One region of the Streptomyces sp. WMMB 714 genome, then DNA from elsewhere that is predicted to be linked to it. Evidence: riboswitches for the same ligand, from Rfam matches in the RefSeq annotation. Region 1 holds a riboswitch; each other region holds the start of a gene.
The links. A riboswitch is a leader RNA that binds a small molecule or an ion and turns the genes downstream of it on or off. The one in region 1 is predicted to bind cobalamin.
Positions count from the first base shown of each region.

Region 1 (3,268 bases):
CGGACTCCCACCGGCAACGGCTCCTCGGATCCCCGCATACATTCGGCCGTACTCCTCTCACGGCCTCTGTCCGGTCACCTCCCGACCGACGACGTCCTGCGAGTGTTCGCCCTGGCCAGCCCGGCACCGATGTCGCAACCAGCGCTGGAGAACGTGCTGTCCACGATCAGCTCCTACGACCCATGGGATGTGACCGCCCTCGTCGCAGAGGCGGTCGAGACACTGCTCGGTTCCGGCGCCCTGCGTCCGGACCCGACGGAGAACCGGTCCTGGACCATCCATCCCCTCGCTGCCCGCGCGGTGCGCCGCCACGACACTGACACCGCCAGGCAGGAAGACCTCCGCCGCATGCTGCTGCACACACTCGCACCGACGCTGCCCACCGCCGGCGCCGGAGGATCCACCACGGCGCATCCGGCCACCTCGCCGGCTCTGCGACCAGTGGAAGCCACCGCACCCCGGGGCACCATCGAGCAAGCTGCGGCATTCGACTTGCAGGTCGAACTGGTCACCCGAGTCGGAGTCCAGCCGCTCGCGCCGGGCCAGGGTTCACTGCGGGAAGCCCTCACCTCGCTGCACTCACTGTTCGCCACGACACGCGACGTGCTGCACCGCATTGCGAGCGAAACAGCCGGGCCCATCGCGCTGCCAGGCATTGCCGCGAACCTCGCCAACGAGCATCTACGCCCCTTCCTGGCGACCTGGCACCCTGCTCTCCAGGAACACGAAGTCCTGCGCCCGCCCGACATCAGCCTCGTCGCACATGAACGGCAGTGGGAACGATCCGCCGAGATGCGTGCCGAACTGGCCAACCTCCGCACCCCTCTGACCTCGGTGGCCAAGGAACTCGCTGCGCTTTGCGGAACCGACCTTCTCGCCGGTTCCTCGACTCCATGACCCGTCCAGCGCTGTGGCCGGAAGAGTTCCCGGGTGTTCGTCATCCTCGTGCCGGTCGGATGCGGCCTGACTTCCGGATTGCGAGGGCGGGGACGCAACAGGCCCGTGGGTCCGCAGCTCGATCAGCTGAGAGGGGGAGGCCGTGCCCGGCGGGCGGGGGCGTGCCCGCCGTGGGCCACAATGACGGGGCAGGGCGACGGGGATCAGGAAGCCGGTGCGATTCCGGCACGGTCCCGCCACTGTGACCGGGGAGCGGACCCCAGCATGGCCACGGCTCGTGACGTACGGGCTGGAAGGCCGGGGCGAGCGGCGATCCGGGAGTCAGGAGACTGACCCGTCGCCGGTCCACCGACTGGGGCGAGGACACCCCGGGAAGGATGCACGATGCCGACTCGTGCCGCTGTACCGGCAGTCAGAGGACGAGGACCGGGCAGGCGCAGCGTCGTGGCGGGTGCCGGGGCGGCGGCAGCCGCCGCGACGGGCCTGCTCGGGGGATGCTCCTCCGAAGGGGGCGGCGGGAGTTCAGGCCGGTTCCGTGCCGCGTTCACCGCCGGAGGCTCGCAGGAGACACTCGACCCGCACGTAGCGCCCAACTTCGTCGACCAGGCCCGCGCGAAAGCACTGTTCGACACTCTCGCGACCTACGACGACGACATGTCGGTGCGTGAGCGCCTCGCCGAGTCCTGGGAGAGCGACTCCTCCGGCCGGCGCTGGCGCATACGTCTGCGCAGGGCCTCTTTTCACGACGGCGAGCCCGTGACGGCGGAGGACGTGCTCTACAGCTACCGGCGCGTCGCGGACCCGAAGACCGGTTCGCCGTCCCAGCAGCTGCTGTCCGCCGTCGACTTCGGCGACAGCCGCGCCGCCGGCGCCCGTGAGCTGACACTGGTGCTGAAACGGCCGGACTTCGAGTTCCCCATGGCGTTCGCAGGGCCCGGCACGGAGATCATCCCGGCCGGCACCACCGGCTTCCGCCACCCGGTGGGCTCGGGCCCTTTCCGGTACGGCTCGTTCAAGCCCGGCGGGGTGGCGCGCTTCCGCCGCTGGGACGGCCACTGGGCGGGCGGGGGGCGAATCGGCGAGCTGGAGATCGTGCCCGTGAACGAGGAGTCCGCACGCGTCAACGCGCTGCTGTCCGGCCAGGTGCACTACGCGGCCGACATCTCGGGGCCCTTCATCGACCGCCTCGAAGAGGCCCCCGCGGTACGCGTGCTCACCTCCCGCCAGGCCACGGCGCAGCAGGTGCTGCTGCGGACCGGACGTGCGCCGTTCGACGATCCGAAGCTGGTGGAGGCCGTGCTGCTCGGAGTCGACAGGGAAGCTCTCGTTCGCGTCGCGCTGGCGAACCGGGGCACGGTGGGCAACGACCTGTTCGGGAAGGGATTGCGCGGCTACCCGCCGGAGCTCCCCCAGCGGAAGCGCGACGTGGAGCGGGCCCGGGAGCTGGTCCGCGATGCCGGCGCGGAAGGGCTGTCCTTCACGCTGGAGACCAGCACGGTCGACGCCGCATGGGAGTCGGCGTCCACGCTGATCGCGCGGCAGCTGAAGGAGGTCGGCCTGCGCGTCACGCCGCGTACGCGGGCCTCCACCACGTACTTCAGTGAGATCAAGGAGAAGGGCGTCGCCGCCCTCAACACCACGTCCACACTGCCCGTTTCGGACTTCCTCCAGCAGCGGATGCGCAGCGGTGCCGCGCGGAACCTGACCGGGTTCCGTTCCGGCCGGTTCGACGAGCTGATGGACCGGGCGCGCTCGACCCGCGACGAGAACGAGCGGCTCGGGCTTCTCCACCGGGCGCAGCGCATCGCCCGCGAGGGGTCCGGCATGCTCGTGTGGGGGTTCTCCGACGCCAACGACGGCGTCTCCTCGTCGGTCGGGGGCTTGCGCCCGGCCGTCCCCAACTCCCACTTCTGGGCACGCTTCGACGACGTCGAACTGGGCTGACGGTGCGCCGCTATGCCGTGCGCAGGAGCGTGCTGGCGGTCGCCCAGTGCTTCTTCGCGCTCCTGGTCGTCTTCGCGCTGGACTCCCTGGTGCCGGGGGACACCGCCGACGTCCTCCTAGGGGATCACGGGAATCCGCAGCAGGCCGCCGCGCTCCGGGCGAAGCTGGGCCTCGACGAGCCGGTCTGGCAGCGGTTCTGGGACTGGCTGGGCTCCCTGCTGGCCGGTGACCCCGGCCGTTCACTGGTGACGGGCGTTCCCGTCGGCGACGAGCTCGCCGGGCGGCTGGCCGTCTCGGTGGTGCTGGCGCTCCCCGCCCTGGCTCTGGTGGCGGTACTCGCACCGCTGCTGGGCGTCGCCACGGGGCTGCGGGAGGGCACCCGGCTGGACCGGGCGCTCAACACGGCGACCGTGCTGCTGCATTCCGT
Region 1 covers NZ_FMHJ01000008.1:254,693-257,960, forward strand. Annotated here, with positions in the region: gene H181DRAFT_RS17000 (TIR domain-containing protein) at 1-897, shown strand, start outside; cobalamin riboswitch at 1,100-1,229, shown strand; gene H181DRAFT_RS17005 (ABC transporter substrate-binding protein) at 1,282-2,841, shown strand; gene H181DRAFT_RS17010 (ABC transporter permease) at 2,859-3,268, shown strand, end outside.

Region 2 (3,268 bases), on a different contig from region 1:
CCCGGCTTGAGCAGCACCGGGTTCATCAGGGCCGTCGGCTCGGTGCGCGCCGCGGCGGCCTGCATGGCCTGCGCCCGCCCGATCTCCGCGCCCTCCCGCGTCACGTACGAGTTGAGCGACATGTTCTGGGCCTTGAACGGCGCGACCTTCAGCCCCTTGCGCGCCAGCCAGCGGCAGATGCCCGCCGTGACCACGCTCTTGCCCGCGTCGGACGTCGTGCCGGCGACGAGCAGTCCGCCGCCCCGTGCGGCGGCACCGGGGCCCGGTCCGCCGCGCTCTTCCTGCCCGCCCGTCACGCCGCGGTACCTCCCGTTCCCGTACGGCTTCCGCCACGCGAGCGGACCCGGGCGGCGGCGAGCCGTCCCGCCACGCCCGCCGCCGTGGTGAGCGCCAGCGAGAGGAGCCCCACGCGCCGCGAGAGGCGCACGGCGCGTGCGATGTCGCCCGGACGCACGGCCCTGCCGGGGGAGTTGAGCACCGGCCTGTGCTCCGTGCGCCCGCCGTAGCTCAGCGTCCCGCCGAGCCGGACTCCCAGCGCACCCGCGAACGCGGCTTCCACCGGGCCCGCGTTGGGGCTGGGATGCCGGTGCGCGTCGCCGCGCCACGCCCGCAGGGCGCCGCGCGGGCAGGGGCCGGCGAGCGCGGCGAGCGCCGACGTCAGACGTGCGCCGGGCCAGCCCGCCGCGTCGTCCAGCCTCGCGGCGGCCCAGCCGAACTTCCGGTGACGCGGGGAGAGATGACCCACCATCGCGTCGAGCGTGTTGACCGCCCGGAACGCCGTCATACCGGGGACGCCGGCCAGCGCTCCCCACACCAGGGCACCCACGACGGCGTCCGACGTGTTCTCCGCCACCGACTCGACGGCGGCGCGGGCGATGCCCTCCGCGTCCAGCGACTGCGGGTCGCGGCCGCACAGTTGAGGCAGCAGCACGCGCGCGCGGTCCACGTCCCCCGCTTCCAGGGCGGCCTGGACGGAACACGCCGCCGTGCACAGTCCGCTGCCGCCGAGGACGGTCCACGTCGCCGCCGCATGAGCCGGGATGCCCGCGAGCGCGTGCGCCGCGACGCCGGACGCTGCCGGACCCCTGCGGCGCAGGGCGCGGGTGAGGAGCGCGGCCGCCGCGGCCGGGCCGCCCGCGCACAGTGCGGTGTGGAGGGCTCCCGCCGCGCGGGAGTCGCGCCACAGGACGCGCTCGGCCGCGGCGGCGGCCCGTCCGAAGACGGCGACGGGATGCCCGGTGCGGGGGTCGCCCAGGAGCACGTCCCCCAGGTAGCCGAGGGCGGCGCCCCAGGCGTACGCGCGATGAACTCGCATGGCTCAGCGCGCCGTCGGGCTCCGGCGGACGGGACGGGCCCCCAGCGGAGGGCTGCCGGCACGAGGCAGGCGCGGGCGGGGGAGTCCCGCCGGGACGGCGGATGCGACTGCGGGACGGGGTGCGGCCGGGAAGCCACGCATGGCGGTGTCCTCACTCAGGGTCCTCGCCCTGGCTCGACGTACCGGCGGCGAGAGTCTCCTGGCTCCCGGATCGCAGCGTCCCCCGGCCTTCCGGCCCCTTGACGCTCGTGGGCCGTGACCTTCGCTTGGGGTTCGCTCCCCGGTGACAGTGGCGGGACCGCGCCGGATTCTCACCGGCTTCCTCTCCAGCCGCCGTTGGGCAACCGGAAGTCCACCATGTACGGGATGGGCCGTCAACTCGCCGCTGACCTGCGGCGGAAGAGTGTGAGCAGACGCACGGCGAGGGGTACGGGCTGCCCGCCCGTACCCCTCGCCCGATGCTGCCCGCCGTGCCCGGAAGTCCGGCCGGCGGGCGCTACTTCACGGTGCGGTGATGATGTAGATGCCGTACGCCACCGCCGCGGCGCACAGCGCGTAGCAGGCGTACGCGCCGGTGCGCGCGAGGGTCGCCGTGCCGCCGCCCTGCGCCTTGCCCGCGGAGCCGTTCACGATGCCGAGCGTGAAGAGCCCCACCAGGCCGACAGTGGCCACGAGGCTGACGCCGAATACCTCGCCCAGTGCTGCCCAGTCGATGTCCATAGCGTTTCCCTGTCTCAGGTCCGGCAGAGGTCCGGCTGACGCCGCTCTGCTGTGCGGTCGGGGTCGGGGTGTCTCGAGTCGGTGCTGTGGTGCGAGCGTCCCGTCCGGCGGGCCGGCTCGCTAGCCGAGCGTGGAGCCCGCCCGGGGGCGTTCCTTCTCGGCTTCGGCGGCGGACCCGGCAGCCGGCGTGCCCTGCGGCGGCAGGGACATCTCCGGCAGCGAGGCGTCGCTTCCCGCCTTCACGGTGGGCGGCGGTGCGACGGCCTGGAGCGCGGTCGTGACGACGCCCGCGGCGTCCTCCTCCGCGGTCTCGCCCGGGACCGCCGTGTCGTTGACGTTGGTGTGGTCGACGGGCTGGCGCCGCGAGAGCAGCCAGATGCCGCCGCTGACGACCACCGCGAGCACGGCGACCGTGGTGACGCCCCAGGTGCCCTGCCCCGCGAGAAGGGCCGCACCCGCGGCGACGAGCCCCGCGGCCGGGAGCGTCAGGCCCCAGCCCATGACCATGCGGGCCGCCGTCGACCAGCGCACGACGCCGCCCTTGCGGCCGACCCCCGAGCCCATGATGGCGCCCGAGCAGACGTGCGTGGTGGAGAGCGAGAAGCCGATGTGCGAGGAGGCCAGGATCGTCACGGCGGCGCTGGTCTGCGCGGCGAAGCCCTGAGGCGGCTTGATGTCGGTCAGGCCGCTGCCCATGGTGCGGATGATCCGCCATCCGCCCAGGTACGTGCCCAGTGCGATGGCCACACCGGCGGAGACGATGACCCAGGTCGGGGGGTCGGCCTGCGGCGCCAGCGCGCCGCCGGTGATCAGCGCCAGGGTGATGACGCCCATCGTCTTCTGCGCGTCGTTGGTGCCGTGCGCGAGGGAGACCAGCGCGGCCGAGGTGATCTGCCCGGCCCGGTAGCCCTTCGCGGTCTGCTGCTCGTCGGCGTTCCGTGCCGCCCGGTAGGTCAGACGCGTCGCGAACAGCGCGGCGAGCCCGGCGACGAGCGGGGCGGCGAGGGCGGGGATGAGCACCTTCATCACCACGGTGCCGCCGTTGACGGCGCCGATCCCCACGGACGCGACGGTGGCGCCGAGGAGGCCGCCCATCAGCGCGTGGGAAGAGCTTGAGGGAAGCCCCGCGAGCCATGTCAGGAGGTTCCAGATGATCGCGCCGACCAGGCCGGCGAAGATCACTTCAGGCTGGATACCGGAGCCTTCGTCGATGATTCCCGAAGAGATGGTCTT
Region 2 covers NZ_FMHJ01000005.1:445,356-448,623, forward strand. Annotated here, with positions in the region: gene H181DRAFT_RS12035 (cobyric acid synthase) at 1-296, opposite strand, end outside; gene H181DRAFT_RS12040 (cobalamin biosynthesis protein) at 293-1,315, opposite strand; cobalamin riboswitch at 1,485-1,679, opposite strand; gene H181DRAFT_RS12045 (hypothetical protein) at 1,817-2,035, opposite strand; gene H181DRAFT_RS12050 (inorganic phosphate transporter) at 2,156-3,268, opposite strand, start outside.
Region 2: another riboswitch for cobalamin. It lies ahead of H181DRAFT_RS12040 (cobalamin biosynthesis protein); the one in region 1 lies ahead of H181DRAFT_RS17005 (ABC transporter substrate-binding protein).

Region 3 (3,268 bases), on a different contig from region 1:
ACCGTCCAGGCGGTCCCACCGTCCGCGCCCCCGGGGGTGAGGTGCGCGGCGAGGTTGACGGAACCCAGGTTGCACACGGCCGTCTCGGAGTCGTCGGTGACCTCCAGGATCTCGGTGCAGAGGTTCGAGGAGTGGACGATGCCGCCCGGCTCGGCCGTCTGGTTCGCGGTCCGGTTCGCGGTGTCCTTGAACGTCATCCAGCCGTTGCCGGTCTGCGCGAGGGTGCGCATCATCCGCGCGTACAGCTGCCGGGCGGGCACCTGCCGCACGAAGCGCTCCTCCGCCTCCGCCTTCCGGTACGCGGCCTCGAACTCCTCGCCCCACAGGTCCACGAGTTCGGGCGTCTCCGAGGGGGAGAAGAGCGACCACTGACCGTCCGCCTCGACCCGCCGCATGAACTCGTCGGGGATCCAGTGGGCGAGGTTGAGGTTGTGGGTGCGGCGGGCTTCCTCGCCGGTGTTGTCGCGCAGTTCGAGGAACTCCTCGATGTCGGCGTGCCAGGTCTCGAGGTAGACGCAGGCGGCGCCCTTGCGCCGGCCGCCCTGGTTGACGGCGGCGACGGAGGCGTCGAGGGTCCGCAGGAAGGGGACGATGCCGCCGGAGTGCCCGTTCGTCCCCCGGATGAGCGAACCGCGTGCGCGGATACGGGAGTAGGAGAGGCCGATGCCCCCGGCGTGCTTCGAGAGGCGGGCCACCTCCTGATAGCGCTGGTAGATCGAGTCGAGCTCGTCCAGCGGCGAGTCCAGCAGGTAGCAGGACGACATCTGGGCGTGCCTGGTGCCCGAGTTGAAGAGCGTGGGGGAGGAGGGGAGGTAGGCCAGCGAACTGGTCAGCCGATACAGCTCCGCCACCTCGTCGACGGCCTCCTCCGACTCGTCGGCGGCCAGTCCGCACGCCACGCGCAGGAAGAAGTGCTGGGCCGTCTCGATCACTTGACGGTTCGTGGGGTGGCGCAGCAGGTAGCGCGAGTACACCGTTCGCAGGCCGAAGTAACCGAACCGGTCGTCCGCGCCGTCCGCCGCGGCCCGTTCGGCCAGCGTGTCCAGCCGGTCGGCGTGGGCCCGTACGAACGCGGCCGTGCGGTCGGCGATCAGGCCCTCCCGGTGGCCGGTGGCGACGGACGCGGAGAAGGACACGCAGCCCTGCGACGCGGCCTCCTCCCGCACGGCCAGGGTCAGCAGCCGGGAGGCGAGCCGCGAGTACGCGGGTTCCTCGCCGATGAGGCCCGCGGCCTCCTCCATCGCCAGCCCGCGCAACTCGGCCTGGCTGCCGCCCTTCTGGCGTCCCCGCAGCGCGGCGGAGGCGATCCGCTCCGGGTCCGTGCCGGGCAGATCCGCGGTGAGGTGGGTGAGGGTGCGCAACAGCGCGGTTTCCGGTGTGTGCGGACGTTCGGGACCGGCGGTGCCGGCCGAGGTGTCCGGGCCGGCGGGTGCGATGGTCACGGGACGGGCTCTCCCTCGCTCGGTGGTACGACGAGGATCTCGAGGGAGGTGCGCGGCAGGCGCGTGCGGGCGTCACGCCGTCGGCTGAGGGCGCGCCACGCAGCGTCCACCGGCCCATCCCTCGGGACCCGGACGTCTTCGAAGCAGCCGGACAGGCATTCGGACTCGCGAGTGCTGCCCGACAGCCCGAGGGCAGGGGCAGCACATCGCACACCGTTGCGGGACAGTTCCGGACTTGCACCGGATTCCCCTGTGCGGCAGCGGGGACGAGCATACATGTTGTGGCGCGCTTCGCGAGCAGGCCCTATATCTAGTACCCGACAGGGGGTTGGTCTGAGGTTCGGTCTCGCCTCACAGGTCCAGGGCGAACGTGATCAGGCGCAGACCGGGGTACAGCTCCGGATGCGGTTCCCAGTCCCTCTCGGGAGTGCGGACGAACCCCAGCCGCCCGTAGAGACGGTGCGCTGCGTGCATCGCCGGGTGGCTGGAGAGGACGAGGCGTTCCAGGCGGCCGGCGCGCGCCCTGTCGACGCAGCCCCGCACCATGGCCTCGCCGATGCCGCGGTTGCGGCCCTCGGGGCGTACGGCCAGCATCCGGAACTCGCCCTCTCCCGGCCGCGCGATCTCCGCGTACTCGCCGCCGTGGCCCGCGTAGGTCACGGTGCCCAGCAGCGCTCCGGAGCCGCCGTCGACGGCTACCAGGACCTCCGCGTGGGCGGAGCGGTGCCGGACGTCGCGCAGGACGGACAGGTACGCGTCCGTCTCGCCGGAATCGAGCAGGTCGTCCCGGAGATACGCCTGCGCTGTGAGTTCACCGACCTCTTCCACCTCGTGGTCGAGTACGGCTCTGATCGTGATGTCCATGTGACGAGCATGCCGCAGCCCGCCGGCGATTGCCGCCGGCGGGCTGCTGTCCCGACGTGGTCAGCGGTGCCCGGAGGCTCAGGGCGCCGCCGTCGGGGCGGGCAACTCCTCCTTGACGCCCGGGTCTCCGGCGTCCGCCGTGTAGTCGGAGGGCTGCGTCTCGTCGACGCCGTCGGGCGCCTTCGCCGCCCGCAGCACGAGGGTCAGGACGACGGTCACCACCGCGTTCAGCACGAAGGCGGTCAGGCCGATGTAGCCCATCTGCCCGATGCCCGGGATGATCTCGTTGGAGCCGCCGAAGTGCTTCTGGACGGGGGACGAGACGTTGTACGCCGTCACCGTTCCGTAGATCATGCCGACGGCCCAGCCGGCGAGCAGAGCCCAGCGGTGGAACCAGCGGGTGAAGAGACCGCCCACCAGCGCGGGGAACGTCTGGAGTATCCAGATGCCCCCGAGAAGCTGGAAGTTGATCGCCACCGTCTTGTCCATGCCCAGGACGAAGACCAGCGCACCGACCTTCACCAGGAGCGAGACCACCTTCGAGACGGACGTCTCCTGCGCGGGTGTCGCGTCGGGCCTGATGAAGTCCTTGTAGATGTTCCGGGTGAAGAGGTTCGCCGCCGCGATGGACATGATCGCCGCCGGTACGAGCGCGCCGATGCCGATGGCCGCGAAGGCGACCCCCGCGAACCAGTCCGGGAACATGTTCTCGAAGAGCTGGGGGATAGCGAGCTGCCCGTTCTTCAGCTTGATCCCGGCGGCGATCGCCATGAATCCGAGCAGCGCCAGCAGGCCGAGCATCAGCGAGTACAGCGGCAGGATCGTGGTGTTCCTGCGGATCACGTTGCGGCTGCCGCTGGAGAGCGTCGCCGTGATCGAGTGGGGATACATGAACAGCGCCAGCGCGGAGCCGAACGCCAGGGTGGCGTAGGCCCACTGGTTGTTGGGGCCGCTGAACAGTT
Region 3 covers NZ_FMHJ01000002.1:202,721-205,988, reverse strand. Annotated here, with positions in the region: gene H181DRAFT_RS03630 (ribonucleoside-diphosphate reductase subunit alpha) at 1-1,364, opposite strand, end outside; cobalamin riboswitch at 1,575-1,735, opposite strand; gene H181DRAFT_RS03625 (GNAT family N-acetyltransferase) at 1,794-2,306, opposite strand; gene mctP (monocarboxylate uptake permease MctP) at 2,385-3,268, opposite strand, start outside.
Region 3: another riboswitch for cobalamin. It lies ahead of H181DRAFT_RS03630 (ribonucleoside-diphosphate reductase subunit alpha); the one in region 1 lies ahead of H181DRAFT_RS17005 (ABC transporter substrate-binding protein).